3 regions of the Kocuria arenosa genome follow, and region 2 is predicted to be linked to each of the others. Evidence: predicted binding sites of a transcription regulator. Region 2 holds the regulator's gene; each other region holds the start of a gene.

Region 1 (9,931 bases), on a different contig from region 2:
AGTGCAGCGCGGTGTCAGGTACCAGTAGAACGTTCCGGCTTCGGGCAGGTCCAAGACCGGATTCTCATCCCACAGATAGGAACCCCCTATGGTCCGCTCCACGGCGTGCTCCGCGGCACGCCCGGAGGTGCCCTCTACGGCGCCCGGGGGTGGTCGTCGGGGTGCCGGCTCGCGTGCTCGTCGGCGACCGCCAGGAACGCCCGGGCCGCCGGGGTGAGGTGGGCCGGGCGGCTGAGCACGGCCACGTGCAGCACGCTGACCGGTTCGATGCCCAGCACGCGCAGCCCGGCGGCGCGCGCCAGCGGGGCCCAGGACGAGGGCATCACCGCGTGGCCGACCCCGGCCAGCACCAGCGGCAGCACCGAGGTGCGGTGGGCGACCTCGGCGGTGATCTCGAGCCGCACCCCGCCGGCCAGGGCGTCGTCGACCAGCCGGCGCATCAGCGATCCCCGCTGGGAGACGACCACCCGGTGCCCGGCCAGGTCCTGCCGGCCGATGGTGTCGTCGTCGCCGAAGGTGTCCGCCCGCGGGTTCACGATCAGCACCAGCGGCTGCTGCTCCAGGTGCCGCACCTCGACCTCGGCGGCGCGGAAGGGCCGCTCCGAGCCCAGGACCCCGATCTCCGCGCTGCCGGTGCGCACCGCGGCGGCCACCTCCTCGGGGGTGAACGCCGCCTCCACGCTGACCGTCACGGCCGGGTGGCCCCGGGTGTAGGCGGCGATCATCGCGGTGAGCGGCTCGATCCCCGGCGAGGGCATGGCCACCACGTCCAGGCGCCCGCTGCGCACTCCGCGCAGCTCGTCGACGGCGGCCCGGGCGGCCTCCAGGTCCCGGACCACCACCCGGGCCGGGCCCACCAGTTCCTGGCCTGCCGCGCTGAGCACCACCCGCCGGCCGATCCGGTGGAACAGCGGCACCCCCAGCTCCCGCTCCAGGCCCTTGATCGTCTGCGACAGCGAGGGCTGGGCGATGATCAACTGCTCCGCGGCGCGGGTGAAGCCGCCGTGGTCCACCACGGCCAGGAAACACGTCAGCTGCCGGACGTCCATCGTCGTCTCCTCCTGCGTCCGGACGGCGGGGCGTGCGGGCCGGACGCCCGTCCTGCTGTGGGACCCCGTCCGCGCGGCGACCGCCCGCCCCGGGAGTGCAGATCTCATCGATCCTGTCTGTGGGTGCAGGAAACAACATGCCACAGAAGCGCGGGAACTCCCCGTCTCGGAAGGAGGGTGTTCCCCGTGCGAGGTGCTCCTGCGGACCGTGGTCGAATCGTGTCCCGCACGGGCCTGGCGACGGCCTGTTTTGGAGGTGTCCCCGTGCCCAGGGGACGGAGGGGATCTCGGCGCGAGGGCCTTTCCGGTGGCACGCGGTCGTGCGCCGACGGAGGCGCCCCCCGTGCCCGACGCCGGACGGGACGGAGCGGAGACATGAGAGTCAGGACACCCTCCCTCGTCCTCGCGCTCGGCCTCCCCGGGACGACGGCACCCGCTCAGGCCGCCGCCACCCTCACCGGACCCGGCCGTGGCGGCGGGAGATCGGCGGCACCGGCCTGAGCGCGCTGCGAAGGACACCGTAGGATCCCGAAGTTCTGGCGAGCCCGGCGGTTTGCAATTGACTTAATATTCGAACAGGCATTCGAATGGGGGCGTGAGCTTTCCGCACCTGCACGTCGCCACCGCCTTCAGCGCCCACTTCGGGGTCAGCCGGCCCGCCGCCCTGGCGGCCGCCGCCGCGGCGGACGGCGCGGACGTGCTCGCCTGCACCGACCGGGACGGGCTCTACGGGGCGATCAAGCACCTGGGCGCGTGCCGGGAGCACGGCATCGACCCGGTCCTGGGGGTCGACCTCGCCCTGCTGGACCCCGGCCGCGAGCGCGCCCTCGGCCGCGTGGTGGTCCTGGCGGCCGGCGGCACCGCCGGCGCGGGCTACGCCGCCCTGTGCCGGCTCGTCTCCACCGCCCACGCCACGGAGGGCCCGCCGGGGGCGACCGCCGCCGAGATCGCGGCCTCCGCGCGCTCGCCCCGGCACGGGAAGCCGGTCCTGACCGTGCTGCTCGGGCCCGCGTCCGACGTCGGGCAGGAGCTCGCGGCCCGCCGCTACCGCACCGGACGCGCCGCCCTGACCCGGTGGCGGGCCCTGCTCCCCGCGCCGGCGCTCGCCGTGGAGGTGGTCTCGCACCTGGCGGCCCCCGGCACGGCGTGCAGCACGTCCCACGCGGCCCGGATGCTGCGCGCCGCCCTCGAGGCGGGGCTGACCCCCGTGCTGACCAACGCGGTGCGCTACGCCACCCCCGCCGAGGCCGCCACCGCCGACGTCCTCGACGCCGCCCGCGCCCTCACCCCGCTCGAGACCCTCGGCGCGCGCGCCGGGCACGCGCCCGGCCGCAGAGGAGGAGGCGCCGGACGGGCCGGGGCGTCCCGGCGGGCGGCGGCACCGGAGCCGCTGCAGCCCAACGGTCAGGGCTGGCTCAAGTCGGCCCGGCAGATGCGCGCGCTCGCCGCGGAGATCGCCCGGGCCGCGGACCTCGGCGCCGCCGGGGCCGCGGCCCTGCTGGCGGGCACCCAGCGGGTGGCCGACCGGTGCCGGCTGGACCCGGTCGCCGACTGCGGCTGGGGGCGGCCGGTGGTGCCCGAGGCCTCCGTGCTGGGCCTGGAGCGGCCGGCGCCGGCGGAGCTGCGGGCCCGGTGCGAGACGGGGCTGGGGCGCCGCTACCCGGGCCGCCGCGCGACACGGGCCGTGCGGGACCGGCTGGAGCGGGAGCTCGGGGTGATCGAGGACCTCGGCTTCGCCTCCTACTTCCTCACCGTGGCCGAGGTCTCCACGATGATCGGAGAGCTGGGGGTCCGCCACGCCGCCCGCGGCTCGGGGGTGTCCTCGCTCGTCAACTATCTGCTCGACGTCTCCCAGGTGGACCCGCTCGAGCACGAGCTGCTCTTCGAGCGCTTCCTCTCCAACGACCGCTCGACCCTCCCGGACATCGACATCGACGTCGAGTCGGCCGAGCGCCACCGCGTCTACCGGCGGATCTTCGAGCGCTTCGGCCCCGAGCGGGTGAGCCTCATGAGCATGCAGAACGCCTACCGGGCCCGCGGTGCCGTCCGGGACGCCGGGCTGGCGCTCGGCATCGACCCCGAGACCGTGGACGGTGCCGCCAAGCAGCTGTGGCACCTGCCGGCCTCGGCGCTGCGGGAGACCATCGCCCGCCAGCCGGAGCTGCGGGACTTCGCCGAGCAGGTGGCCCAGGAGAAGCAGCTCGACCTCCTCGTGGACCTCACCGAGCGCCTGGACCGGCTGCCCCGGCACATCTCCATGCACCCGTGCGGGGTGATCCTGGGGGACCTGAGCCTTCTGGACCGCACCCCGGTGCAGTCCAGCGGGACGGGGATGCCCATGAGCCAGTTCGACAAGCACGACATGGATCCGATGGGCATGCTCAAGCTCGACATCCTCGGCGTGCGGATGCAGTCGGCGCTGGCCCACGCCGTGGACGAGGTGGCCCGCATCCACCCGGGCCGGCCCCGCCTGGACCTCGAGGCGATCCCCGTGGACGACGGGAGGACGTTCGAGCTCATCCGCTCGACCCACACCCTGGGCTGCTTCCAGATCGAGTCCCCGGGCCAGCGCGAGCTCATCGGCAAGATGGCGCCCACGAGCGTCCGGGACCTCATCGTGGACATCTCCCTGTTCCGTCCCGGGCCCATGCACTCGGACATGGTCCGGCCCTACCTGGAGCACCGTCACGGCTGGTCCGCGCCCGTCTCGATCCACCCGGCCCTCGACCCGATCCTTGCCGAGACCCATGGCGTGACCGTCTTCCACGAACAGGTCCTGCGGATCCTCGACACCTTCACCGGGTGCGGTCTCGCCCGGGCCGACGAGCTGCGCCGCCGGCTGGGCTCCGAGCGTCAGCTCGAGGTGGAGGAGTTCTTCCGCGAGCGGGCCCGCGCGCGGCACTTCCCCCTGGACGTCGTGGACCGGGTCTGGGAGATCCTGGCGGCGTTCGGCTCGTTCGGCTTCTGCAAGGCCCACGGTGCGGCATTCGCGGTGCCCACCTACCAGTCCGCGTGGCTGAAGGCCCACCACCCGGAGGCGTTCCTCGCAGGGCTGTGGGAGCACGATCCCGGGATGTACCCCAAGCGACTGCTCGTGGGGGAGGCCCGGCGGATGGGCATCCCCGTCCTGCCCGTGGACGTCAACCGCTCCGACGAGCACTACCGGGTGGAGCGGCTCGACGACGACCCCGCCCGCCTGGGCGTGCGCCTGGCCCTCGCCGGGATCCACGGGGTCTCGCAGGCCGAGGTCCGCCGGATCGTGGCCGGGCAGCCCTACGCCTCGCTCGCCGACCTGCGGCAGCGGGCCCGTCCCGCCCGGCGCACCCTCGAGCGGCTCGCCGCCGTCGGTGCCTTCGACGGCCTGCTGCGCCGCTCCGGCGGCGCCGCCTCCCGGGCCGACCTCGTGCACGCCCTGCGGGCCCGGGCGGACAGCGGCCGGCCCGGCCGGCCGGCCGGGGAGGTCGAGGGGCAGCTGTCCCTCCCGCTCGGCGACCTCGAGCTGCGGGCGCTGCCCGCGGAGCGCCCCGAGCCCACCCTGGCGGAGAAGGTCCGCACCGAGCTGGACCTGCTCGCGGTGGACGTCTCGGCGCACCTGCTGGAGAGCTGGGCGCCCCTGCTCCGTGAGCTCGGGGTCACGCCCGCGGAGCGGCTGCTGGAGCTGCGCAGCCGGTCCGAGGTGCTCGTGGCGGGGGTGCGGGTCTCGACCATGACCCCTCCCATGCGCAGCGGCCGGCGGGTGGTCTTCGTCAGTCTCGACGACGGCACGGGCACGGTGGACTGCGCCTTCTTCTCCGACGCCCAGTCCCGCTCGGGACAGCACCTGTTCGGCACTCGGATGCTGCTGGTGCGGGGGCGGACGCGGCGCACCGGGCCCCGCGGGATCAGCCTCAGTGCAGAGCAGGCCTGGGACCTCGCCGACCCGGCAACCCCGGCGGCCGTGCGCGCCGCGACCCCGCTGCGCCTCCGGGAAACCGGGTCAGGATGAGCCGGAGAACCGCTCGGTTCCAGGGGTTTCACTCTCAGTGAAGCCATTGGCCAGCGAACTGATTGCCAGTATGGTTACTAATAACAGCGGACGAGCTGCACCCCGCCTCCCCGGACGGAGATCGTCCGCGGCGAGCCCCCCGTCCAGGGGAGCCCGTTGCCTCGCAGAATAGAGAAGGAGTTCTCATGGCTACGTACGACGTGAACGCACTGCTGTCCGCCACCGCCTATGGGTCGGACGGCAACAAGATCGGCAAGATCGAGCAGGTCTTCCTGGACGACAACACCGAAGAGGTCACCTTCGTGACCGTCAACACCGGTCTGTTCGGCACCAAGGAGAGCTTCGTCCCCGCCGACGGCGCTCAGCAGGACGGCGACCGCCTCGTCCTCCCCTACACCAAGGACGTCATCAAGGACGCCCCGAACGTGGACGCGGACCAGCACCTCTCCCCGGCCGAGGAGGAGGAGATCTACCGCTACTACAAGATGAACTACTCCGGCAACGGCGCCGACGACCGCGACCGCACCTCCGGTACCGCGGGTCTCGCCGACCGCGACGACCGCTACGCCGCGGACACCGACCGCAACGCCGTCCCGGCGACCGGCACCACCGGCTACTCCGAGAACGACGGGTACGCCGACCGCAACAGCACGGCCGGGATCGCCGACGTCGACCGCGACCGCACCGGTGTCGACCGCGACCGTGACCTCACCGACCGTGCCGACAACGGCGTGGTCCGCCACGAGGAGCGGCTGCACGTCGGCAAGGAGCAGCGCGAGACCGGCCGCGCCCGTCTGCGCAAGTACGTGGTCACGGAGAACGAGTCCGTGGACGTGCCCCTCGAGCGCGAAGAGGTCCGTGTCGAGCGCACCCCGCTGAGCGGCACCGAGGCCACCTCCGGCACCATCGGCGAGGAGGACGTCGAGGTGACCCTCCACGAGGAGCGCCCCGTCGTCGCCAAGGAGACCGTGGGCGTCGAGAAGGTCGGCCTCGAGAAGGAGACCGTCCGCGACACCGAGCGCGTCGACGCCGAGGTCCGCAAGGAGCAGGTCGAGGTCGAGACCGACGCCGAGCGCGGCACCGGCCTCACCGACAACGATCGCCGCGACCGCATCTGATCGCGCCCGATCTGTTCCGGGGCCCCCGTCACCGCCTGGTGACGGGGGCCCCGTCGTCGTGCCGGGCGCGGTTCACGCCCTTCCCCGCCGGGCCCGCGCCCCGGGCACGGCCGCGTAGTGGACCAGGCCCAGCGCCACCACCGCCGCGGCCGCCACGTACATGTCCCGGTAGCCGAGCGCGGGGACCAGGTCCCCATGAGCATCGGGCCCAGTGCCCCCACGTCCGTGCACAGGAAGCGGGTCGAGGTGGACAGGGGAGGGGAGAGGAGGACCCCTCCCCTCCCGGCGCGGGCGGTCCGGGAACGTCTGCGGGCATGGGGGGCTCACCTCCACCGGTCAACATCTCACCGCCGCTGCCCGCACCGGCCGACAGGTACCATCGATGCAGTGCGCGCCGCCCGGCGGTGCCGCTGCCACGCGCCCCCCGTACCGGTGCGTGCCGTCGCCGAACCCGAGGAGCACCTTCCCCATGACCACCGTGCCCGAGCACCAGCCCGAGTCCGCCCCCCTCACGCTTACCGTCGACGGCGAGCAGCGCACGGTGGGGACCGGGACGTCCGCCGCGGACCTGTACCGCGAGGACCGGGCCGTGGTGGTGGCCCGGGTCAACGGCGTGCTCAGGGACCTCGCCACCGAGCTGGCCGACGGGGACGCCGTGGAGCGGGTCCTGGTCTCCGAGCCCGAGGGCCTGGAGGTGCTGCGCCACTCCGCCGCCCACGTCATGGCCCAGGCCGTGCAGCAGCTGCACGAGGACGCGAAGCTCGGCATCGGCCCCTACATCACCGACGGCTTCTACTTCGACTTCGACGTCGAGCAGGCGTTCACGCCCGAGGACCTCAAGGCCATCGAGAAGCGGATGCAGCGGATCGTGAACTCCACCCAGTCCTTCCGCCGCCGTGCGGTGAGCGAGGAGGAGGCCCGGGCCGAGATGGCCGACGAGCCGTACAAGCTCGAACTCATCGGCCTGTCCCAGGGCCCCGGCTCCGGCGCGAACGTGGACGCCGCCGCGGAGGGCGCCTCCGTGGAGGTCGCCGCCGGCGAGCTGACGATCTACGACAACGTGGACCGCAAGACCGGGGAGACGGTCTGGAAGGACCTCTGCCGTGGCCCGCACCTGCCGGACACCAAGCTCATCGGCAACGGCTACGCCCTCATGCGCTCGGCCGCCGCCTACTGGCGCGGCTCCGAGAAGAACAAGCAGCTGCAGCGCATCTACGGCACCGCGTGGCCCTCCAAGGAGGACCTCACGGCGTACAAGAACCGTCTCGCCGAGGCGGAGCGGCGCGACCACCGCCGGCTCGGCTCGGAGATGGACCTGTTCTCCTTCCCCGACGAGCTCGGCTCCGGCCTGCCGGTGTTCCACCCCAGGGGCGGGATCATCCGCAAGACCATGGAGGACTACTCCCGGGAGCGGCACACGGAGGCCGGCTACGAGTTCGTCTACACCCCGCACATCACCAAGGGCCACCTCTACGAGGTCTCCGGCCACCTCGACTGGTACCGCGAGGGCATGTTCCCCGCGATGCACGTGGACGAGGAGCGGGACCCGCAGACCGGGGAGCTGACCAAGCAGGGCCAGGACTACTACCTGAAGCCCATGAACTGCCCGATGCACAACCTGATCTTCCGGTCCCGGGGCCGCTCCTACCGCGAGCTGCCGCTGCGCCTGTTCGAGTTCGGGCAGGTCTACCGGTACGAGAAGTCCGGCGTGGTCCACGGTCTGACCCGGGTGCGGGGCATGACCCAGGACGACGCCCACATCTACTGCACCCGGGACCAGATGAAGGCGGAGCTGACCACCACGCTCACCTTCGTGCTCGACCTGCTCAAGGACTACGGCCTGGACGACTTCTACCTCGAGCTCTCCACCAAGGACCCGGAGAAGTTCGTGGGCTCGGACGAGCTCTGGGAGGAGGCCACGAACACCCTCGCCGAGGTCGCGGCCGAGTCCGGCCTGGACCTGGTCCCGGACGCCGGCGGCGCCGCGTTCTACGGCCCGAAGATCTCGGTGCAGGCCAAGGACGCGATCGGGCGGACCTGGCAGATGTCCACCATCCAGCTCGACTTCAACCTGCCGGAGCGCTTCGACCTCGAGTACCAGGCCGCGGACGGCACCCGGCAGCGGCCCGTGATGATCCACCGTGCCCTGTTCGGGTCCGTGGAGCGGTTCATGGGGGTGCTCGTGGAGCACTACGCCGGGGCGTTCCCCGCGTGGCTGGCCCCCGTGCAGGTCGTGGCGATCCCGGTGGCCGAGGCGTTCAACGACTACCTGCAGGGCGTCGTGGACACGCTGCGGGCCCGTGGCGTGCGCGTGGAGCTGGACGCGGGCTCGGACCGGTTCCCCAAGAAGATCCGCACCGCCTCCAAGGAGAAGGTGCCGTTCGTGCTCATCGCGGGCGGGGAGGACGCCGAGGCGAACGCCGTGTCCTTCCGCTTCCGCGACGGCTCGCAGGACAACGGCGTCCCGGTCGGCGAGGCCGTCGAGCGGATCGTGGCGCACGTCCAGCGCCGGGTGAACGAGGAGCCGGCGGCCGCCGCCGCCGAGGACGCCGGCCCCGCCGCGGAGACGGCCGGGGTGGGGCAGTGACGGGGACGGCGCCCGACGCCGGGCCCCCGCACCACTGGATCCGCCAGGACGAGTTCGAGATCCCCGGGGTGCCCGACAGCTTCCAGCGGCTGTGGACCCCGCACCGGCTCGCCTACGTGCGCGGCGAGGACCCGTCCGTGCGGGAGGACCCCGGATGCCCCTTCTGCAACGGCCCGGACCGCGCGGACGAGGAGTCGCTGATCGTCCACCGCGGCGAGCACTGCTTCGTGATCCTCAACCTGTTCCCCTACAACCCCGGCCACCTCATGGTCTGCCCGTACCGGCACGTGGCCGACCTGACGGAGCTCGAGCTGGAGGAGCTGCGGGAGCTGACGGACCTGACCCGCACCGCGGTCGCGACGATCCGCAGCGTCGCGTCCCCGCACGCCTTCAACGTGGGCATCAACCTGGGGGCCGCGGCCGGCGGCTCCCTCTCGGGGCACCTGCACCAGCACGTGGTGCCGCGCTGGAACGGGGACGCCAACTTCATGCCGGTCCTCGCCGGGACCAAGGCGATCATGCAGACCCTCGGGGACACCCGCCAGGACATCGCCGAGGCCTGGCCCGCGGTCTGAGCTTCCCGGCCTGAGTTCTTCGGCCTGAGCTTCCCGGCCTGGTCTTCCTGGCCCGAGCTTCCTGGCCTGATCTTCCGGCCCTGTCCTCCGGCACGACGCCGGGGGTTCGACCCCTGCGCCCGACTCCGGGCGCCGGGGCGCTCAGCCGCGGGCGTCCGGCGCGGGCGCCCCGCGCTGCTGGTGGACGAAATGCTCCCGCTGCTGGAGCCCGCGCCGCTCCAGCAGCGCTCCGAGGTGCGGACGGCGTCCCAGCAGGGCCTCGAAGGCCTCCATCGGGGCGGTCTCGTTGCCCCGGGAGAGCACCTCCTCGGCGAAGCGACGCCCGTTCTCCCGGGTCGGTCCGCCGCGGGCGGTGAACCACTGGGCCGTGTCGGCGTCCAGGATCTCGGACCAGATGTAGGAGTAGTAGCCCGCGGAGTAGCCGCCGGCGAAGATGTGCTTGAAGTAGCCGGACCGGTAGCGCGGGGCGATGCCGTCCACGTCCACCCCGGCGCGGGCGAGCGCGTCCTGCTCCACGGTGCGCGGTTCCGGCAGCTCGGCCGGATCCTCGATCCCGTGCCAGGCGAGATCCAGGTAGGTCGAGGCGAGGTACTCCACGGTCCGGAACCCCTGCCCGT
Region 2 (9,931 bases):
GGTCGCGCCGCCGCCGGTGAGGGCATCGGCTCCCGCGGCCCCGGTGAGACCAAGATCGAGCTGGACCGCCGCCGCATCCGCACCCGCATGGCCAAGCTGCGGCGCGAGATCGCCGCCATGAAGCCGGCGCGCGAGACCAAGCGGCTCAACCGCCGCCGCCACTCCGTGCCGTCCGTGGCGATCGCCGGCTACACCAACGCGGGCAAGTCCTCGCTGCTGAACCGGCTCACGGACGCCGGGGTGCTCGTGGAGAACGCCCTGTTCGCCACCCTGGACCCCACGGTCCGCCGCACGCAGACGCCGGACGGCATCGGCTACACGCTCTCGGACACGGTCGGCTTCGTCCGGTCGCTGCCCACGCAGCTCGTCGAGGCGTTCCGCTCCACCCTGGAGGAGGTCGCCGACTCCGACCTCATCCTGCACGTGGTGGACGCCTCCCACCCGGACCCGGAGGGCCAGATCCGCGCGGTGCGCCAGGTCTTCACGGACATCGACGCCCAGAACATCCCCGAGATCATCGCCCTGAACAAGGTGGACGCCGCCGACCCGTTCGTGGTCGAGCGGATCAAGCAGCGCGAGCGCAACGTCGTGGTGGTCTCGGCCCGCACGGGGGAGGGCATCGAGGAGCTCCGCCGGCGGATCAGCGAGTCCATCCCGCGACCCGAGACGGTGCTGGACCTGGTGGTGCCGTACCAGCGCGGCGACGTGGTCAGCCGGCTGCACGACTGGGACGCGGAGATCCTGCGCACCGAGCACCTGGCCGAGGGCACCCACCTGCTCGTGAAGGTCCGCGAGGACCTCGCGGCCGAGCTCGCGGAGTTCGCCCCCGAGCACGCTCCCGGCTTCGGCGCCGAGAGCGCCTGAGCGCGTGGCCACCGCCCTCGTGGACGAGTCCGGGCACGATGTCTCGGGCGTGCGCCCGGAGACCCTGCCGGGAGCCAAGGACGCCCTGGCCCTGCTGGACACCGCCGTGACGGCGATGGGCGGACAGGTCCGGGACGGCCAGCGGCTGATGACCGCCAAGGTCGCCGAGGCCCTGGACCGGGGCCGGCACCTGCTGGTCCAGGCGGGGACCGGCACCGGCAAGTCCCTCGCGTACCTGGCCCCGCTCGTCGAGCACGCCCAGCGCGCGGACAAGCCGGTGGTCGTGGCCACCGCGACCCTGGCGCTGCAGTCCCAGATCGTGGGCCGGGACGTGCCGCGCCTGCTGGCCGCCCTCGAGGACGAGCTCGAGCGCGACGTGGACGTGGCCCTGCTCAAGGGCCGCAGCAACTACGCGTGCCTGCACAAGATCGAGGGCGGCTACCCGTCCGACGACGACCCCGGCGCGCTCTTCGCGCTGCCCGACGCGGCCCCGCACCCGGGCGCCCCGCAGCCGGAGGCCGCCGAGCACCCCGGGCGGCTGGGCCAGGAGGTCCAGCGCCTGCGGGAGTGGGCCCGCGACACCGGGACGGGCGACCGGGACGAGGTGCTCCCGGGCGTCAGCGACCGCGCCTGGCGCCAGGTGTCGGTCACGGCCAAGGAGTGCCTGGGCCGCAGCTGCCCCCTGTTCGAGGACTGCTTCGCGGAGCTCGCCAAGCAGCGGGCCGGCGAGGCCGACATCGTCATCACCAACCACGCCCTGCTCGCGATCAACGCGTTCGAGGGCATCACCGTGCTGCCCGAGCACGACGTCGTGGTTATCGACGAGGCCCACGAGCTCCAGGACCGGGTGACGGGCGCCGTCACCGGCCAGCTCTCCGCGGCCATGGTCCGCTCGGCCGCCGCGTCCGCGCGCAAGCACACCTCCGCCAGCCCCGACTCCCTCACCGCCGGGGCCGGCCATCTCGAGGCCGCCCTGATGGGCGCTCCCGCGGAGCTGCTGCACCGCGGCCTCGGGGACGCCCAGACGGCGGCCGTGGCCCAGATCCGGGACGCCGCCCGCACCGTCATGACCGAGTCCAAGGCCGGTCCGGGGGAGAAGGACGGGGACGCCGGCCGGCAGATGGCCCGCTCCCGGGTGAGCGACGTCCTCGAGCTGGCCGAGCGGATCCTCGCCGCCGAGGAGCACCGCGAGGTGCTGTGGATCTCCCGGCAGGGCGGCTGGGAGCCCGGCCGCGGCTACGTGGCCGCGGAGGACACCGACCCGGCGACCCTGCACGTGGCGCCGCTCAGCGTGGCCGGCACCCTGCGGGAGGGGCTCTTCGACGGGCGCACCGTGGTCCTCACCTCGGCCACCCTGTCCGTCGGCTCGTCCTTCGACTCCGCCGCCGGCGCCCTCGGCCTGCGGGGCGAGGGCGCCCCGCGCTGGGAGGGCGTGGACGTCGGCAGCCCGTTCGACTACCCGAAGCAGGGCATCCTCTACCTCGCCAAGCACCTGGAGAAGCCCGGCCGCCGGCTCACGGAGGCCCAGCTCGACGAGATGCTGGCCCTGCTGGAGGCCTCCAAGGGCGGGGCCCTGGGGCTCTTCTCCTCCCGCCGGGCCGCGGAGGAGGCGGCCGAGGCGCTGCGCGAGCGCACCGACCTGCCGATCCTGTGCCAGGGGGAGTCCTCGCTCGCGGGACTCGTGCAGGAGTTCACCGACGACCCGACCACGAGCCTGTTCGGCACGATGAGCCTGTGGCAGGGCGTCGACGTCCCGGGGGCCTCGTGCCGGCTCGTGATGATCGACCGGATCCCCTTCCCGCGCCCGGACGACCCGCTGGCCAGCGCCCGCAGCCGCGCCGCGGAGCGGGCCGGCGGCAACGGGTTCATGTCCGTCTCCGCGACGCACGCGGCGGTCCGTCTCGCCCAGGGAGCCGGACGGCTCATCCGCGCGGGCGGGGACCGGGGCGTCGTGGCGATCCTGGACTCCCGGATCGCGACCGCCCGCTACGGCGGGTTCCTGCGCGGGTCCCTGCCGCCGCTGTGGACCACCACGGACCGCGCGGTGGTGCTCGGGGCGCTGCAGCGGCTCTCCGTGGGCTGAGCGCGCACGGCCGCCGCCCGGGGCCCGTCCCGGATCCGGACGGCACCGGATCCGGACGGCACCCGATCCGGACGGCACCCGGGCCCCCCGCCGTCGGCGGAGCGCCCGGGCACCGGGGCGTGCGGCGGCTCAGAGGCTGCGCAGCACCGAGACGACCTTGCCCATCACGGTGGCGTGGTCGCCGAGGATCGGCTCGTAGCGCGTGTTCTGCGGGAGCAGCCAGGTGTGGCCGTCCCGCTGCCGGAAGGTCTTGACCGTGGCCTCGTCGTCGAGCAGGGCCGCCACGATGTCGCCGTTGTCGGCGGCGCTCTGCCGGCGCACCACCACCCAGTCGCCGTCGCAGATCGCGGCGTCGATCATCGAGTCGCCCTTGACGCGCAGCATGAACAGCTCGCCGTGGCCGACCAGCTGGCGGGGCAGCGCGAGGACGTCCTCGACGGACTGCTCGGCCGTGATCGGCCCGCCGGCGGCGATGTGGCCGACCAGGGGAACCATGGTCACGTCCGCCGAGGTGGACAGCTCGGCCACGGCGTCGTGGGCGGCGGGGCGCGCGGTGCGGCCGGTCGGCGCCGTCGCGACCTCGGGCGACGGCTCGGCGGACTCCGCCCCGGCGGTGCCGCGCAGCTGCAGGGGGGTGAGCACTTCCATGGCCCGCGGGCGCTTGGGGTCGCGGCGCAGGTAGCCCAGCTTCTCCAGCTGGGAGAGCTGGTGGGTGACGCTCGAGAGGGAGGCCAGGCCCACGAGGTCCCCGATCTCGCGCATGGACGGCGGATAGCCGTGCTCGGCGATGGAGCGTTGGATGGCCTCGAGGATGGTGCGCTGGCGCACGCTGAGCCCGCGGCTGCGCGAGCGCGCCCCGGGGCGGGCACCCCGGGCGCGGGGCTCCTCGGGGGTGGGGGGCTGGGCCATGGGAGCGTCGTCCTTTCCCGTCCGGCTGCTGGTGCCGCCGCCGGTCTGCGCGGTCCCGGTTCCGATGTCGGACCCGGGTGGTTCGATGGGTCCCGGTCGGAAGGCGCCGGGGGTTCGCAGCGCGCGCCGGCCGGAGGCCCGAACCTGTCCTCAGCCTAGGCGACACGCCGTGTGGGTTCAAACATATGTACGACCCGGTGTCGACAGCCTTCGCAGACACGTGCTAGACATGGGTCATCGGTATTCGAAAGTATGTTCGATCGAATGGAGGCCCGCAGGGGCCGTCGACCGGACCGGTGTTCGAGATCGCCCGCTCCGTGCGGGAACGTCAAGGAGTTCATGTCATGAGTGCCAGTGCCACCCTCAGCGCCGTCGTCACCCGCCGCCAGGAGCCCGCAGGATCCGCCGGGGGCCTCGGCCGCGCGCTCCGGCGCGCCCGCCCCGTGCGCTCCGGCTCCCGCACCCACCTGACCCTGACCCGCCGCGGCCGCCTGGTGTTCCTGGGGCTGCCCGTCCTCGCCGGGTCCGCCGCCCTGGTCGTGCTGGCCGTGATCTTCCTCGTCCCCGCCACGGCCACGGCCACGAGCGAGCCCGTCCTGGGCTCCGGGACCGAGCAGACCACCGTGTTCCCCGGGCAGAGCCTGTGGGAGCTCGCCGTGGCCGCCGACCCGGAGCGGGACCCCCGGGACGTCATGGACGAGATCGTGGAGCTCAACGACCTGGACAGCTCCGTGCTCGTGGCCGGCCAGCTCCTCGAGGTCCCGGCCGCCTGAACGGCCCGCCCCGGGCAGGGCGTCCCGGACCGGGCAGCTGAGTGGTGAACCGGAGCAGCAGGACGGAGCAGGAAGCCGGGACGGCGCACCCGGGCGGAGCACTAAACTGTTCGGGTGACGCAGAACCTGGACCGACTCAACGCCCTCCCGCTCCGCGACGACCTGCGCGGCAAGACGCCGTACGGCGCCCCGCAGCTCGACGTCGCCGTGGCGCTCAACACCAACGAGAACACCCATCCGGTCCCGGCGGACGTGCACGCGGCGATCGTCCAGGAGGTCACCGAGGCGGCCTGGGCCCTCAACCGGTACCCGGACCGCGAGTTCACCGCCCTGCGCGAGGAGCTCGCCGCGTACCTCGGCCACGGGCTGGGTCCCGGGAACCTCTGGGCGGCCAACGGCTCCAACGAGATCCTGCAGCAGATCCTGCAGGCCTTCGGCGGGCCCGGCCGCACCCTGCTCACCTTCGTCCCCACCTACTCGATGTACCCGCTGCTGGCCTCCGGGACGCACACCGGCTTCGTCGCGGGGGAGCGCGCGGCGGACTTCGGCCTGTCCGCGGAGTCCGCGGCCGAACAGGTGCGCCGGCACTGCCCGGACGTGGTCTTCCTCTGCTCGCCCAACAACCCGACGGGCACGGCGCTGGGCGCGGACGTGGTCACCGCGGTGTACGAGGCGGGGGAGGAGTTCCGCACCGTCGTGGTGGTCGACGAGGCGTACGCCGAGTTCTCCCACGGCGGCACCCCCACCGCGCTCACGCTGCTGGAGGGCCGGCCCCGCCTGATCGTCTCCCGCACCATGAGCAAGGCGTTCGCGCTCGCCGGCGCCCGCCTGGGCTACTTCGCGGCGGCGCCCGAGGTCGCCGACGCCGTGCGCCTCGTCCGGCTGCCGTACCACCTCTCGGCCGTCACCCAGGCCACGGCCCTGGCGGCGCTGCGCCACTCCGCGTCGCTGCTGGCCAACGTGGAGGACATCAAGATGCAGCGCGACCGGATCGTCGACGAGCTCAAGCGGCTCGGGCTCGAGCCCTCCGAGTCGGACTCGAACTTCGTGTTCTTCGGCGGCATGGAGGACTCCCGAGCCATGTGGGAGGCGCTGCTGGCGGACGGGGTGCTCGTGCGGGACGTCGGGATCCCCGGACACCTGCGGGTCACCGCCGGCACCGCGGAGGAGACCACCGCCTTCCTGACCAGCATGGAGCGGATCGTCTCCGGCGGCTGAGGGGCCGGGGTCTCCCCGACCCGGATAGCATGGAAGCAGACCACCACCACCGGGCCCGGGGCGCCGCCGCGCGTCCCGGACCGGACCACCCGCGGCCCGCCGACGGCCGTGCCGCGCCCGCGAGGAGTTCCCACCGAATGAGCGACCAGACCACCACCCGTGCGCCCCGCCGCGCCGCCCTGGAGCGGCGCACGAGCGAGTCCACGGTGTCCGTCGAGATCGACCTCGACGGCACCGGCGAGAACGACATCGCCACCTCCGTGCCGTTCTACGACCACATGTTGACCGCACTGTCGAAGCACTCCCTGATCGACATGCGGATCCGGGCGACCGGGGACACCCACATCGACGTCCACCACACCGTCGAGGACACCGCGATCGTCCTCGGGGACGCCCTGCGCCAGGCGCTGGGCGAGAAGGCCGGGATCCGCCGCTTCGGCGAGGCCACCGTCCCGCTGGACGAGGCCCTGGCCAACGCCGTGGTCGACATCTCCGGCCGGCCCTACGTGGTCCACACCGGTGAGCCGGAGGGGCAGCAGTACCACCTCATCGGCGGGCACTTCACCGGCTCCATGGTTCAGCACGTCTTCGAGTCCCTGGCCCACCACGCCGGCATCTGCCTGCACGTCACGCTGCTGGCGGGCCGGGACCCCCACCACATCGCCGAGGCCCAGTTCAAGGCCGTGGCCCGCGCCCTCCGCCAGGCCGTGGAGCCCGACCCCCGGGTCCGCGGGATCCCGTCCACGAAGGGGGCCCTGTGAGCACCGACGGCACCGCCACGACCGACGGCGGCGCCCGGCCCACCGTCACGGTCCTCGACTACGGCGCCGGCAACGTGCGCTCGGCCGTGCGCGCCCTCGAGGCCGCCGGCGCGGACGTGGTGCTCAGCGCCGACCCCGAGGCGGTGCTCGACGCCGACGGCCTCGTGGTCCCCGGCGTCGGCGCGTTCGCCGCCGTGATGGACGGGCTGCGCTCCGTGGACGGGCTGCGCCTCATCGGCCGCCGCCTGGCCGGCGGCCGCCCCGTGCTGGGCATCTGCGTGGGCCTGCAGGTCCTCTTCGACTCCGGGGTGGAGCACGGCCGGGAGACCGAGGGCATGGGCGAGTGGCCCGGCGTCGTCGAACGGCTGAAGGCCGACGTGGTCCCGCACATGGGCTGGAACACGGTCGAGCCGCCCGAGGGCAGCGTCCTGTTCCGGGGCGTCGAGGACCAGCGGTTCTACTTCGTGCACTCCTACGGGGTGCAGGAGTGGGACTTCCCGCAGAGCATCCAGAAGATGCAGCCGCCGCAGGTCACCTGGTCCGACCACGGCGGACGCTTCATCGCGGCCGTGGAGAACGGGGCCCTGTGCGCCACGCAGTTCCACCCGGAGAAGTCCTCCGAGGCCGGCATTCAGCTGCTGCGCAACTGGCTCGGCACCCTGCCGCGCACCGGACGCCTCGACCACCTGAAGGCCGGTGACCCCCTGGGCGGGGCCGCCCTGGCCGGCCGCCCGACCCTCGAGAGCCAGGACGACGCGGCGTGAGCTACGCCGTCGTCGTCATGGTGTTCGGGGCGTTCGTCGCCGGCGGCGCCATCTCCTTCCACCAGCAGCACAAGCCGCTCTGGACCGTCGTCCTCCTGGCCCTGACGGCCGCGGGCCTGATCGGCTACGGCTGGTACGCCTGGTTCCAGGGCCGCTGAACCCTCCCGTCCGAGACCCCGAACCCCGAGAAGAGAGATCCCATGTCCCTGAGCGAGACCCCCCGCCTCCAGCTGCTGCCCGCCGTCGACGTCGCGGACGGCCAAGCCGTGCGCCTGGTCCAGGGCGAGGCCGGCTCCGAGACCGGCTACGGCGACCCGCTCGAGGCCGCCCTCGCGTGGCAGGAGGCCGGCGCCGAGTGGATCCACCTCGTGGACCTCGACGCCGCCTTCGGCCGCGGCGACAACATCGACGTGCTCCGCCGCGTCGCCGCCGAGCTCGACCTGAAGGTCGAGATGTCCGGCGGCATCCGCGACGACGCCTCGCTGGAGCGGGCGCTGTCCCTTGACCCCGCCCGGATCAACCTGGGCACCGCGGCCCTCGAGAACCCCGAGTGGACGCGAAAGGTCATCGCCGAGCACGGCGACGTCATCGCGGTGGGCCTCGACGTGCGGGGCACCGTCCTCGCCGCCCGCGGCTGGACCGAGGAGGGCGGCGACCTCTGGGAGGTCCTGGACCGCCTCGAGGAGCACGGCTGCGCCCGCTACGTGGTCACCGACGTCACCAAGGACGGCACCCTCAAGGGCCCCAACCTCGAGCTGCTGCAGGAGGTGGCGACCCGCACCGACAAGCCCGTGGTCGCCTCCGGGGGCATCTCCTCCCTCGACGACCTCGCGGCCCTGCGCACCCTCGTGCCCTCCGGCGTCGAGGGCGCGATCGTGGGCAAGGCCCTCTACGCGGGCCGGTTCACCCTCGGGGAGGCCCTCGACGTGGCGGGCCGGCCGGGGGCGCGGTGACGGGGCGACCCCTCCCGGGGCACATCGCCGCCCAGCTCGCGGGTGCGGGCGGCACCGAGGACACCGGCGGCCAGCCCTGGGCCGGGCGCAACCTGGGGGAGGGCACCAGCCACACCCACCGGTTCCCCGACGACGACGGCGCCGCCGCCCCGGCCGTGCTGCAGGCCCTCCAGGACCTGCGGGCGGGGACGGCGGACGAGGCCTCCGTGGTCGCGGCGCTCGCCGGGACCCGGGTGTTCGTGCCCGTCGTGGCGGAGGTCTCCGCCTCGACCGTGACCGAGGCCGGTCTCGTGGCCGACAAGGAGGCCGACATGGCGCTCGTGTCCCTGCGGGCCGCGGACGGACGGCAGGTGCTGCCGGTCTTCACCTCCACGGCGGCGCTCGCCGGCTGGCACGCCCAGGCCCGGCCGGTGGCCACGGACGTCCGCCGGGCGGCCGTGGCCGCGGTCAAGGACGGCACCCAGCTGCTCGTGCTCGACCCCGGCACGGTCCTCCCGTTCGTCGTGCGCCGCCCGGCCCTCTGGGCGCTGGCCCAGGGCAGGCCCTGGACGCCCGCCTACCGCAGCGCGGCGGTCGAGGCGGCCGTCCGGCGCTGCGCCGCGGACCTGCCCGGGGTGCTCGGGGTCGGGACGGCACCCGGGGACGGAGTGGCCGTGCGCGCCGCGGACGGACGGCTCGTCCAGGGCGGCGGGGCGGGCCCCGAGCTCGCCGTCGTGCTGTCCCTGCGGGCCGGGCTCGACCGGGCGCAGCTGGACGACGTCGTCGCCCGCTTCCAGGCCCGGCTGAGCGTGGAACCGGCCCTCGCGGAGGACGTGGACTCGATGCAGCTGCGCCTCACGACGGCGGGCTGACCCGGGGAACCCGGATCAGCCCGCGACGTTCGGGGGGTGACGGCCCTCAGTTGACCGGACCCGTGAACCGCTCGCCGGGTCCCTGACCGGGGGCGTCCGGGAAGCGGGAGGCCTCCCGGAAGGCGAGCTGCAGGGTGCGCAGGCCGTCGCGCAGCGGAGCGGCGTGCTGCGAGCCGATCTCCGGGGCCGCGGCGGTGACGAAGCCGGCCAGCGCGGTGATGAGCTTGCGCGCCTCGTCGAGGTCCTTGAGCTCCTCGGCGTCCTCGCCCGCGGCGAGACCGCACTTCACGGCGGCAGCGCTCATGAGGTGCACGGCCGCGGTCGTGATGACCTCGATGGCCGGGACCTCCGCGATGTCGCGCATCTGCTCGTCGACGGCGCTGACCGTCTCCTGCGGGATCTCCTGGCCGGACCGTGCGGCGTCGTCGTCGAAGCGGAAGGTGTTCTCGGAAGTCATGGCCCAACTCTGCCACACCGCCGTCCGCCGACCGGACCGTCCTGCCGCCGCCGGCACTATCCTGCAGGGGAGGCCGGGGGCCGGCCGGAAGGAGGCGGGGACGCCGTGTGGATCGGGTGGATCGAGTTCGACGTGCTCCTCGGGGACGTCCACTCCCTCAAGGCCAAGCGCTCCGTGGTGCGTCCCCTCGTCGCCGAGCTGCGCCGCCGGTTCCCCGTGACCGCCGCCGAGGTCGGCCACCTCGAGCTCCACCGCCGGGCCCTCGTGGGCACCGCGGTGGTCGCGGCGGACGCCGCCC
Region 3 (9,931 bases), on a different contig from region 2:
CGGTCGACCCCGTGGTGATCACTGCGCCGGAGCCGGCCGCACCGGCGCCGGCCGCGTCCGTGGCGGTGAACCCGGGCCTGAACATCCAGACCGCCGCGATCCCGGACCGGGAGCCGCACCCCGGGGCCGCGCTCGTGGCCGCCCTGCTGGCGGCCGGGATCGCGGTCCCCACCGCCACCGCCCTGCGGATGCACAGGCTGCAGCGCCGCCGGGCCTGACGCGCGCGCCGCCCCGGGTCCGCCCTGTCAGCGGCCCCGGGGCGACGGTCCCGGCAGCGCCGGGTCAGGCCTGCGCCAGCTGGGGCAGCACCGTCTCCCCGAAGGCGTCGAGGAAGGGGCGCTGCTCCTGCCCCACGTGGTGCAGGTAGATCTCGTCGAAGCCGAGCTCGGCGTACTCGTGCAGCCACTGGGTGTGCCGGCCGAGGTCGGCGGAGACGTTGACCGCCCCGGCGATCTGCTCGTCCCCCACGTCCTCCTGGATCGCCTTGCGCTGATAGTCCTGGGGCGAGGCGAGCTCGGCCATGGTCACGGGGTCGAAGACGTTGGTGCGCCACTGGTCGAGGGCGATCGCGCGGGCCTGCTCCGGGGAGGGCGCCCAGCTCAGGTGCACCTGCAGCGCGGCCCGGCCGGTGCCGCCGGCCTCGCGCCAGGTGTCGAGCATCCGGCGCAGGTCCTCCAGGGGCTGCTGGACGGTGATGAAGCCGTCGGCCACGGGGGCGAAGCGGCGGACCGTCGTCGGGGTGAGCGCGGCGACGAGCAGGGCGGGCGGGGTCTCCGGCGGGTCCCAGATCCGGGCGCGGTCGGCGTGGAACGGCTCGCGGCAGGACACCTCCTCGCCCGCGTGCAGCCGGCGGACGACGTCGAAGCTGCCCTCGAGGAACCGCTGCCGCTGCTCCTTGGCCAGCCACTCGGGGGTGACGGCCCGCTCGTTGAGCTTCTGCCCGCTGCCCAGGGCGGTCCAGATCCGGCCGGGGAACATGCGGGCGAGGGTGGCCGTGGACTGGGCGGTGACCACGGGGTGGTAGCGCCGGCCCGGGGCGTGCACGAATCCGAACGGCAGGTCCGTGGTGGCCAGGGCGGCGCCCAGCCAGGACAGGGCGAACCCTGAGTGGCCCTGGTGCGGTGACCACGGCTCGAGGTGGTCCGAGCACATGGCGGCGCCGAAGCCGGCCTGCTGGGCGTGCCCGACGTCGCGCAGCAGCTGCTCGGGAGGGATCTGCTCGTGGGAGGCGTGGAAGCCGATCGTCGCCATGGGGTCCTCCGGTCGAGGGCGGGAACAGGACAGTGGGAACAGGACAGCAGGACCGAGGGTACGGGTGCCGCGGACCGGGCCGGCCGGAACGGGTGGGGACGGGTGCCGCGGACCGGGTCAGCCGGCCGCCGCCCGGAGGTCCTCGGCGGGGGTGCAGACGTTGCGCAGCTCGCCGATGCCCTCGATCTCGGTGACGACCTCCTGGCCGTCGCGCAACCAGATCCGGCGGGGCTTCTGGGCCAGGCCCACGCCGGCGGGAGTGCCGCAGGCCACGAGGTCCCCGGGCTCGAGGGTCAGGAACCGGCTGAGGTACTCGACCAGCTCCACGGCGGAGAAGATCATCCGGTCGGTGCCCGAGTCCTGGTGCCGCACGCCGTCCACGGTGCAGCGGATCGCCAGCCCCGTCCCGGGGTCGATCTCGTCGGGGGTCACCACCACGGGACCCACCGGGGTGGTGCGGTCGAAGTTCTTGCCCTGGAACCACTCGGAGGTCCGGCCCTGCCAGTCCCGCACCGAGATGTCGTTCATGATGGTGTACCCGGCGATCGCGGCCCGCGCCTGGTCGGGGGTGGCGTGGCGCAGGGGCGAGCCGATCACCACGGTGAGCTCGGCCTCCCAGTCGATCTTCTCCGACTCCTCCGGCATGGCGATGGGGTCGGTGGGGCCGATGAGCGCGGTGGCGTACTTCGCGAAGATCGTGGGGTGCTGCGGGATCTCCTGGCCGACCTCCTCGGCGTGGTCGTAGAAGTTCAGCCCGGCGCACAGGATCTTGCCCGGGCGCAGGACGGGGGTCGCCAGGTCCTCCGGGGCCGGCGCGGGGCCCGGCTCCCCCGGCAGCCGCAGGTCGCCCCCGGCGAGGAGGGCCCCGACGTCGGGCACGGGGAGGTAGACGGTCCGCCGGCCCTCCTGCCGGAAGGCCTGGGTGGTGCCGTCGCGTCGCACGGTGCCGAGTCTCACGGGTGCTTCCTCACGTTCTGCGGTGCGGTCTCCGCCTCCGATCCTATGCACCCGCGGCGGGCCCGCGCACAGCGGCAGACCTACGCACAGCGCACCACCCGGATGCCCGAGGCGCTCGTGGCCGCGAGCAGCCGCCAGCGCCCGGTGTCGAGGGTGTGGACGAGTTCGAGGGTCAGCAGCTCGGAGCGGGTGTTCAGCTGGACCTGGACCCGCCACATCTGCTGGTCCACCGCCCCGATCCCGCGGTCCTTGGGCAGCCGCGCGTCCTCGGACCACCAGGCGCGGCGTTCGTACCAGCGCACCGGGTCCTGGGCCACCAGGTAGTTCCGCCCGCGCCAGCGCACCCCTACCGGCACCCCGTCCGTGTCGCAGTCCACGTCGACGCTCTCCGTCAGGAAACCCACGACGGCTCCTCTCTCCCTCGGCCCGGCGCCCGTCCCGCGGTGCGCCCTGTCTCCTGGAAGCTAGAACATCTGTACGACACGCTAACCCCCGAGGACACCGGAGCGGAACAGGTGTTCCCCTGAAACTGTCGCACCGGCCAGTGCGTTCACTTTTGCGACCACGAGAGGGGAAGCATGGACAAGCCCAGCGAAATGGATACGCTGAATGCACGGAGGGCCTGCCCTGCGCGGCCCGCCCGGACGTCCCCTGTCCCTCGTCCGCCCCGCCGGAGCAGCCGGCGTCGACCTCACGGAGGCCTCCCATGACCGGAACCATCACGCTGATCGCCCACACCGCGGCGAACACCAAAACACCCGCGGTGAACCTGCGTCCGGCCGGCCCGGAGGACGCCGAGAGCCTCGCCCAGCTCTACTACTCCTCCTACGAGCAGGGCGGGGTCTCCAGCCTGGAGGAGGCCCGCCAGGTGATCCGGGGCGTCTTCGACGGGGAGTACGGGCCCTTCCTCCCCGACGCCTCGCCGGTGGTGGTCGACGACGACGGGACGGTGGTGGCTGCTGCGCTCGTGCTGTCACGGCGGACCGGCGAGGACCTCCCCGACGTCCCCTACATCTTCGAGCTGTTCACGGCGGCCTCCCGCCGTCGCCAGGGCCTGGCCGAGCAGCTCGTGCGCTGCGCCATGAGCACCCTCTACGACAACGGCTACGACCAGGTCAGCCTGCGGATCGACGAGGACAACGCGGCGGCGCTCGCGCTCTACCTGACGCTCGACTTCAACCGCTGGGTCCCCGAGACGGACTACGTCTGAGCCCGGCGAACGCTCCGGACCGGGGGACGCCGGAGGGGACGCCGGAACGAACGGCACGAAGAAGGCCCGGCAGCAGGCCAGGAAAAGGCCACAGAGAAGGCCACAGGGAAGGCCCGGGACCCGCGGTACGGGTCCCGGGCCTTTCCCACGGCGTCCCCCGTGGCCGGGTCAGAGCGTGAACTCCTCCCGGACGGGGGGCTCGACGGCGATGTCGACGAACCGCGCCCAGCGGCAGCGCACCGCCACGAGCCGGGTGCTGGTCTTGCCCGTGGCACCCGGGTGCCGGGACTCCAGCACCTCACCGGCGTCCCGCGCGGCCGGCCCCTCGAGCACGGCGGCCTCGCCCTCGAGCTGGAACTCCTGGCCCGTCCCGGAGACCACCACCAGGGAGACCCGGGGGTCCGCGAGGAGGTTGGCGTACTTGCGGCTGCGCTCGTTCGTGCCGAAGACCAGCCGCCCGTCCCCGAGGGCCGCGAGGTTGATCCACGCGGACTCGGGGCAGCCGGTGCCGCTGCTGGTCGCCACGACCCCGCCGCCGTGGGCGCGGACGAAGTCGGTGACCCGGTCGACGGGCTCCCGGGGACTCAGAACAGGCTCCGCTGCGGCACCACGAGCTCCGGGGAGTTGTTGCGCACGCTGCCGACCGCCGGGTCCACCGGGTCGAGCACCCAGCGGGCGGCCGTCCGGTGCGCCTCGGCCCGGACCAGGTCCACGAGCTGCGGGGCGTCCTCCTCCCCCGGGCGCAGCCAGTCCCCCACGTGCTCGGGCGCCAGCGGGATCGGCATCCGGTCGTGCAGACCGTGCAGCTCCGTGAGCACGGGGTGCTCGTCGGAGGGCTCCGGGGAGTCGGTGGTGAGGATGGAGCAGGACAGCAGCCAGGTGCTCCCGCCGCCGTCCTTGCCGGGCTGCAGGGCCGCGGAGTGCAGCTCGGTGCCCTCGGGCACCCGCCACCACTCGTAGATCCCGGCGAACCAGATGGTCTCCTCCGGGTCGGCCGGGTGGACGTAGTAGGGCTGCTTGCGCCCGCCCTTGCCTGCGCCGGGCTCCTTCTTCCACTCGTAGTAGCCGTTGGCCGGGACCGCGCACCGGCGGGCGCGGACCGCCTTGCGGAAGGACGGCTTCTCGAGGACGGTCTCCGACCGGGCGTTGAACATCTTCGACCCGATCGCCGGGTCCTTGGCCCAGCCCGGGACCAGTCCCCAGCGGGCGACGTGCAGCTCGCGGACCAGCTCCCCGTCGTCGTCCTGGCCCGTCAGGCGCTCGAGGACGATCGGCACGTCGGTGGTGGGCGCGGTGTTCCAGTTGGCCCGCAGCCGCTCGGAGTCGGCCTCGCCGAGGCTCTCGTCCGGGACGGCCCCGGTCTCGGCCACGAGGTCGCCCACGGCCCGGGCGATGACATAGCGTCCGCACATCTGCTGCCTCCTCGGTCTGCCCGGCCCGCGGCCGGGACTCAGTCGGTGAGCGGCCCGTACCCCAGGTACTGGGAGTACATGCCGTACACCTTGCGGATCCCGCGCTCGACGTCGGCCACGGTGGTGCCCGGGCGCAGGTCGTCGACGGCCCCCGCGGTGGCGGGGTCCCAGTCCAGGTCGAGGGCGGCGTAGACGTCGGTGAGCACCGAGCGGATGGGCTCGGACTGCTCGATCACCAGCACGGTGCTGAAGTACCAGGCGCCCGCGACCACCCGCTGGGCGGTCCCGGCCAGCTTCACCTTCTCGCCCGGGGTCGGGGACGACGCCGGGTGCGTCCCGTGCACGCTGTGCTCGCCGGCGCAGTACTCGCCCGGGATCTCGCCGACGTCGGCCTCGACCTCGAGCTCCTCCAGGGCGGCCACGATCATGTCGCCGAAGAGGCGGTAACGGTCCTGGATGCCCGAGGTGGGGTCCTCGGCGGCCTCGAGGTGGTCGATGATCAGGCACCCGCCGTGGTAGGCCGCGGCACGGCCGCCCACCTTGCGGACCAGGGGCTCGAACCCGCTCTCGCGGGCGGCCCGGGCGGCGTCGGCGAAGCCGGGGCGCAGCTCGTCCCGGCGGCCGAAGGCGACCGTGGGGGCCGGTTCGTAGAGGCGCAGGACGGGCCCGCTGCGCCGCACGTCGGCGAGGAGGGTCATGGCGCTCTCGTAGTCCTGCTGGGCGCTCAGGGACTCGCGCTGGCGGAGAAGTTTCATGCTGGTCCCAGTCTAGTGGTGGATCCGGACGGTGCGGCGGCGGGTCACGACCGGGCGATCCCGCTGCCGCGGAACCACCGGCCCAGGGCCAGGGCGCTGAGCTCCACCTTCTCGGCCCACGCGACCGCCTCCTCGTCGGCGGCGTCGGAGACGTGCTTGACCATCCGCAGCGGCACGCCCAGGTGCCGGCAGGCCACCGCGATCGCCCAGCCCTCCATGTCCACGAGGTCCGCCCGGGCGGCCAGGGCGTCCCGGGCGGGTCCGCCGGCCACGAAGGAGTCCCCGGTGGCGAGCACGGGCCCGTCGCCGCCGAGCTCGATGACGTTGTCCACGGGGATCCCGGCCGCGCGCAGCAGCTCCTCGTCCACGTCCCGGTTGATGATCCGGGAGGGCTCGAGCACCCCGGTCAGGCCGTGCCTCAGGGCGCCGGCGCTGCCGATGTTGAGCACCGTCAGCTCGGCCCGGCGCGAGGGGTCCGGGCAGCGGGTCAGGACCGCCTCGGTGGTGCGCACCGCCGCGGCCGACATCCCGACGCCGGTCAGGACCAGGTCGATGTCCTCCGGGAAGTACTTGGTCTCCAGGGGGTGGGCGGCGAGAACGAGCAGCTGTGGCACCCCGTCACTCTAGCCGCCCGCTCCGGCAGCCGGGCACTCAGCGCGGGCGGTCGGTGAACAGCGCGGCGAGCCGCCGGTCGGACTCCGCCTGGGCGTCGAGGTCGTGCGCGCCGCCCGTCACGAGCAGCTCGTCCGCCCCGGTCCGCGCGAGCAGTCGTTCCAGCTGGTCCCGGACCTCCGGGGCCGTGCCGTGGACGGAGGACGTGAGGGTCTCCTCCACGAGGGCCCGCTCCCGGGCTGTGAGCCCGTCCGGCTCCGCGGACCGCGCGGGCGTCAGGGGCGGGAACTCGCCCCGGGTGCGGGACGCGGCGAGGGCGCGGGCCTCGGGCAGCAGCAGATCGCGGGCGGCCGCACGGGTCCGCGCCACCGCGACGTTCGCCGAGACCACCACGTAGGGGTGCGGCCACCACGACGACGGGCGGAACCGCGCTCGGTACCGATCGAGCACCGCGGCGCCGCCGCCGGGGCCCTCGCGGGTGAGCGCCGGGCCGCCGAGCACCACGGCGAGTCCCGCCCGGGCTGCGGTCTCCACCCCGGCCCCGGTCGCCAGGACGAACACCGGTGTCGCGGCGTGGTTGCGGGGCCGGGCGGTCACGGGGGCCGTGCCCGAGAGGTGGGCGAGCAGCTCCGCGAGGTCGTCCCCGAAGCGGTCCGCGGCCTCCTTGCCGGTGCGCAGCGCGTCCCGGACCGCGGCGGTGAAGCCGAGGGACCGGCCCACGCCGAGATCGATCCGCCCGGGATGCAGGGCCTCGAGGGTGGCGGCCTGCTCGGCGACCACGAGGGGCTGGTGGTTGGGGAGCATGATCCCGCCGGAGCCGATCCTGAGGCGGTGGGTCCGGGCGGCCAGGGCGGCCATCAGCACCGCCGGCGCGGACCCGGCGATCCCGGGCACCGCGTGGTGCTCGGCCACCCAGAACCGGTGGTAGCCCAGCTCCTCCGCGCGCTCGGCCCGCTCCAGGACGCGGGCGAGGTCCTCTGCCTCCGTGGAGCCGTCCCGGGAGCTGGCGCGATCGAGGAGGGAGAGCGGAACGTCGGAGAGGGCCATGGTGCGCACAACCCGGGCGGCGGCGGAAGCATTCCGGGATGCGGGCCACCAGGTCCTCGAGCTGCTTCATGACCGCCTCCTCAACGCCGGGGGCGGTCGGTGTCCCACCCCGCCCCGGGCGGGACAAGGACGTCCTGGTGTGTGCAGACCGGCGGCACCGGGAGCCGCTCAGCCGGCGCGGTCGAGGGCCTCCTCGGCGGCGACCCAGCCGAGCATCGCGCACTTGACGCGGGCCACGAACCGGGACACCCCGGCGAAGGCGGCGGCGTCGCCGAGGACCTCCTCGTCGGGGACCACGGTGCCCCGCGACCGCAGCAGGTCCCGGAAGGCGTCGATCAGCTCGCCCAGCTCGTCCCGCGTCATCCCGGGGGCGGTCTCGGCCAGCACGGAGGCCGCGGCCATGGAGATCGAGCAGCCCTCGCCCTCCCAGCTGAGCCGGGACACCACCGGCTCCGCGCCCTCGGGACCGGCCGCGAGCTCGACCCGCACCGTGATCTCGTCGCCGCACGTGGGGTTGTACTGGTGCGACTCCCCGGTCCCGTGCCCGGGCGCCGGGGCGACCAGGCCCTCCCCGGTCCGGCGCCTGGCGTGGTCGAGGATGACCTCCTGGTACATCCCGTCCAGCGCGCTCATGCAGTCCTCCTCGGTGGGTTGAACGGGTTCAACGGGGCCTGTGGCGTCCACGACCCCTGGGACATCAGTGGCTCCGGTGGCTCCGGTGCGGTGCTCACGGGGCTCAGCCGGTCACGCGGAAGTAGGTGCGGACCCCGGCGAGCTCGGTGAGGAACCTGTCGACGTCCTCGGTGGTGTTGTACAGGTAGGCACTCGCCCGGGTGCTGGCCGTCAGCCCCAGCGCCCGGTGCAGCGGCTGGGCGCAGTGGTGGCCCACCCGCACGGCCACCCCCGCGACGTCGAGGACCTGGCCGACGTCGTGGGCGTGCACGCCCGCCACGTCCACGGCCGCCAGCCCCACCCGCTCCGCGCCCGGGGGCGGGCCGATCAACCGGATCCCCTCCAGTTCGGCGAGCCCGGCCGCGAGCCGCTGCCCCAGCTCGTGCTCGTGGGCGGCGACCCGCTCCATCCCGATGCCCTGCAGATACTCCACGGCCGCGGCCAGCGCCACGGCCTGGGCGATCCGCTGGGTGCCGGCCTCGAACCGGGTCGGGGCCGGCAGGTACCGGGCGGACTCCATCGTGACCTTCGTGATCATGGACCCGCCGGTGAGGAACGGCGGCATCGCGTCCAGCAGCTCGGCGCGGCCCCACAGCGCCCCGATCCCGGTGGGCCCGAGCATCTTGTGCCCGGAGAACACCGCGAAGTCCACCCCCAGGGCGGGCAGGTCCACGGGCAGGTGCGGCACCGACTGGCAGGCGTCCAGCACGCTCAGCGCCCCCACCCGCCCGGCCAGCCCGACGAGGGCGGCGACGTCGGTGATGGCGCCGGTGACATTGGAGACGTGGCTGAAGGCCACCACCCGGGTGCGCTCGCCGATGACCTCGGCGGCGGCCCCGAGATCGAGGGCGCCGTCGCCGTCGACGGGGATCCAGCGCAGGGTGGCCCCGGTGCGGGCGGCCAGCTCCTGCCACGGGATGAGGTTGGCGTGGTGCTCGAGCTCGGTGGTGACGATCTCGTCGCCGGGGCCCAGGCGGAAGCGGGCGGCCGCCTCCGCCCCGCGCCCGGCGGAGGCGTTGGAGAAGGAGTAGGTGATCAGGTTGAGCGCCTCGGTGGCGTTGGAGGTCCACACCAGCTCCCGCTCGGTGGCCCCCACGAAACCGGCCACGACCCGGCGGGCCTCCTCGTAGGCGTCGGTGGCCTCCACGGCCAGGGCGTGGGCCCCGCGGTGGACCGCGGCGTTGCGGTGCAGGTAGAACTCCCGCTCGGCGTCCAGCACCGCCAGGGGCTTCTGCGAGGTGGCCCCGGAGTCCAGGTAGACCGCCGAGCTGTTCGTCAGCAGGGGGAAGTCCTCCCGGAGCGCACGCACCTCGGGATCGGTCAGGGGCAGCACGTGGTTTCCGTCCATGCTCCGACACTGTACGGCCCGGGGCCGGGTGTTCCTCGGCCGGGCGCCTCCCGGCGTCACGGGCGGGCTAGCGGTGGCGGGGGCGCAGGTAGGTGTTGCCGTTCGCGTCCTTCTCGACCACGAACTCCTCCTGCAGCTCCTGGTACCACTGCTGCGTCCGCTCGCTGGGCTGGTCCTGGCCCCGGAGGTCGCGGGGGCTGCGCACGGCGGGCCCGTAGAACCGCATGGCGAAGTCGTCGAAGCGCCGGAACAGGCTGGGTCGGGGCTCGTCGTCGGAGTGCTGGTGCTTGCGCATGGTGTCCTTCCGGGTGGCGGTCCGGGACGTCTCCCCCCATGATCTCCCGCCGGGTGGGGGAAGGCGAAACGGGAACGGCCCTCGACGGCCCCCGGCCGGCGATGTCTGCGGGGTCGTCCGGACCGGTGCCGCGCCGGAACGGCTCGCGGGGCTCAGCCCTGGACGAGACGGGTGAGCAGTCCCGCGGCGACCAGCAGCGTGCCCGCAGCGGCGAGGAGCCACAGCCAGCGGTACGGTGCGACGAGGGCCCAGCGGTGCGGATCCCGGGCGTGGTAGTAGACCGTGACCTCCGCCCCGGCCTCGGGCGCGGGAGCCGGCGGGCGAGGCCACGGTTCTTCGTGGATCTCGTACCGGGTGGTGTGCCAGCGCAGC

Evidence for each region. The regulator LexA, encoded in region 2, represses DNA repair genes until DNA is damaged. The targets are predictions, from matches to a motif close to TCGAACANNTGTTCGA.
Region 1: ACFYE3_RS04005 (DNA polymerase III subunit alpha) is a predicted target of LexA. The motif match lies at 1,621-1,636, and genes of this name have one in related genera.
Region 3: ACFYE3_RS03965 (DUF6504 family protein) is a predicted target of LexA. The motif match lies at 2,674-2,689, and genes of this name have one in related genera.

What each region holds. Positions count from the first base shown of each region.
Region 1 covers NZ_JBHZTA010000002.1:126,429-136,359, forward strand. Annotated here, with positions in the region: gene ACFYE3_RS04000 (LysR family transcriptional regulator) at 135-1,157, opposite strand; gene ACFYE3_RS04005 (DNA polymerase III subunit alpha) at 1,645-5,034, shown strand; gene ACFYE3_RS04010 (DUF2382 domain-containing protein) at 5,220-6,152, shown strand; gene ACFYE3_RS04015 (hypothetical protein) at 6,225-6,383, opposite strand; gene thrS (threonine--tRNA ligase) at 6,622-8,739, shown strand; gene ACFYE3_RS04025 (HIT family protein) at 8,736-9,314, shown strand; gene ACFYE3_RS04030 (M3 family metallopeptidase) at 9,456-9,931, opposite strand, start outside.
Region 2 covers NZ_JBHZTA010000006.1:31,887-41,817, reverse strand. Annotated here, with positions in the region: gene hflX (GTPase HflX) at 1-864, shown strand, start outside; gene ACFYE3_RS11425 (ATP-dependent DNA helicase) at 869-2,947, shown strand; gene lexA (transcriptional repressor LexA) at 3,077-3,856, opposite strand; gene ACFYE3_RS11415 (LysM peptidoglycan-binding domain-containing protein) at 4,201-4,629, shown strand; gene ACFYE3_RS11410 (histidinol-phosphate transaminase) at 4,744-5,847, shown strand; gene hisB (imidazoleglycerol-phosphate dehydratase HisB) at 5,985-6,608, shown strand; gene hisH (imidazole glycerol phosphate synthase subunit HisH) at 6,605-7,372, shown strand; gene ACFYE3_RS11395 (hypothetical protein) at 7,369-7,530, shown strand; gene priA (bifunctional 1-(5-phosphoribosyl)-5-((5-phosphoribosylamino)methylideneamino)imidazole-4-carboxamide isomerase/phosphoribosylanthranilate isomerase PriA) at 7,573-8,325, shown strand; gene ACFYE3_RS11385 (SseB family protein) at 8,322-9,176, shown strand; gene ACFYE3_RS11380 (DUF1844 domain-containing protein) at 9,223-9,633, opposite strand; gene ACFYE3_RS11375 (DUF503 domain-containing protein) at 9,739-9,931, shown strand, end outside.
Region 3 covers NZ_JBHZTA010000002.1:112,963-122,893, reverse strand. Annotated here, with positions in the region: gene ACFYE3_RS03980 (hypothetical protein) at 1-218, shown strand, start outside; gene ACFYE3_RS03975 (TIGR03885 family FMN-dependent LLM class oxidoreductase) at 283-1,251, opposite strand; gene ACFYE3_RS03970 (fumarylacetoacetate hydrolase family protein) at 1,369-2,208, opposite strand; gene ACFYE3_RS03965 (DUF6504 family protein) at 2,289-2,612, opposite strand; gene ACFYE3_RS03960 (GNAT family N-acetyltransferase) at 2,915-3,418, shown strand; gene ACFYE3_RS03955 (pyridoxamine 5'-phosphate oxidase family protein) at 3,587-4,006, opposite strand; gene ACFYE3_RS03950 (SOS response-associated peptidase) at 4,003-4,830, opposite strand; gene ACFYE3_RS03945 (lipoate--protein ligase family protein) at 4,869-5,585, opposite strand; gene ACFYE3_RS03940 (nucleosidase) at 5,630-6,199, opposite strand; gene ACFYE3_RS03935 (MsnO8 family LLM class oxidoreductase) at 6,237-7,244, opposite strand; gene sufU (Fe-S cluster assembly sulfur transfer protein SufU) at 7,413-7,877, opposite strand; gene ACFYE3_RS03925 (aminotransferase class V-fold PLP-dependent enzyme) at 7,981-9,264, opposite strand; gene ACFYE3_RS03920 (hypothetical protein) at 9,332-9,559, opposite strand; gene ACFYE3_RS03915 (hypothetical protein) at 9,712-9,931, opposite strand, start outside.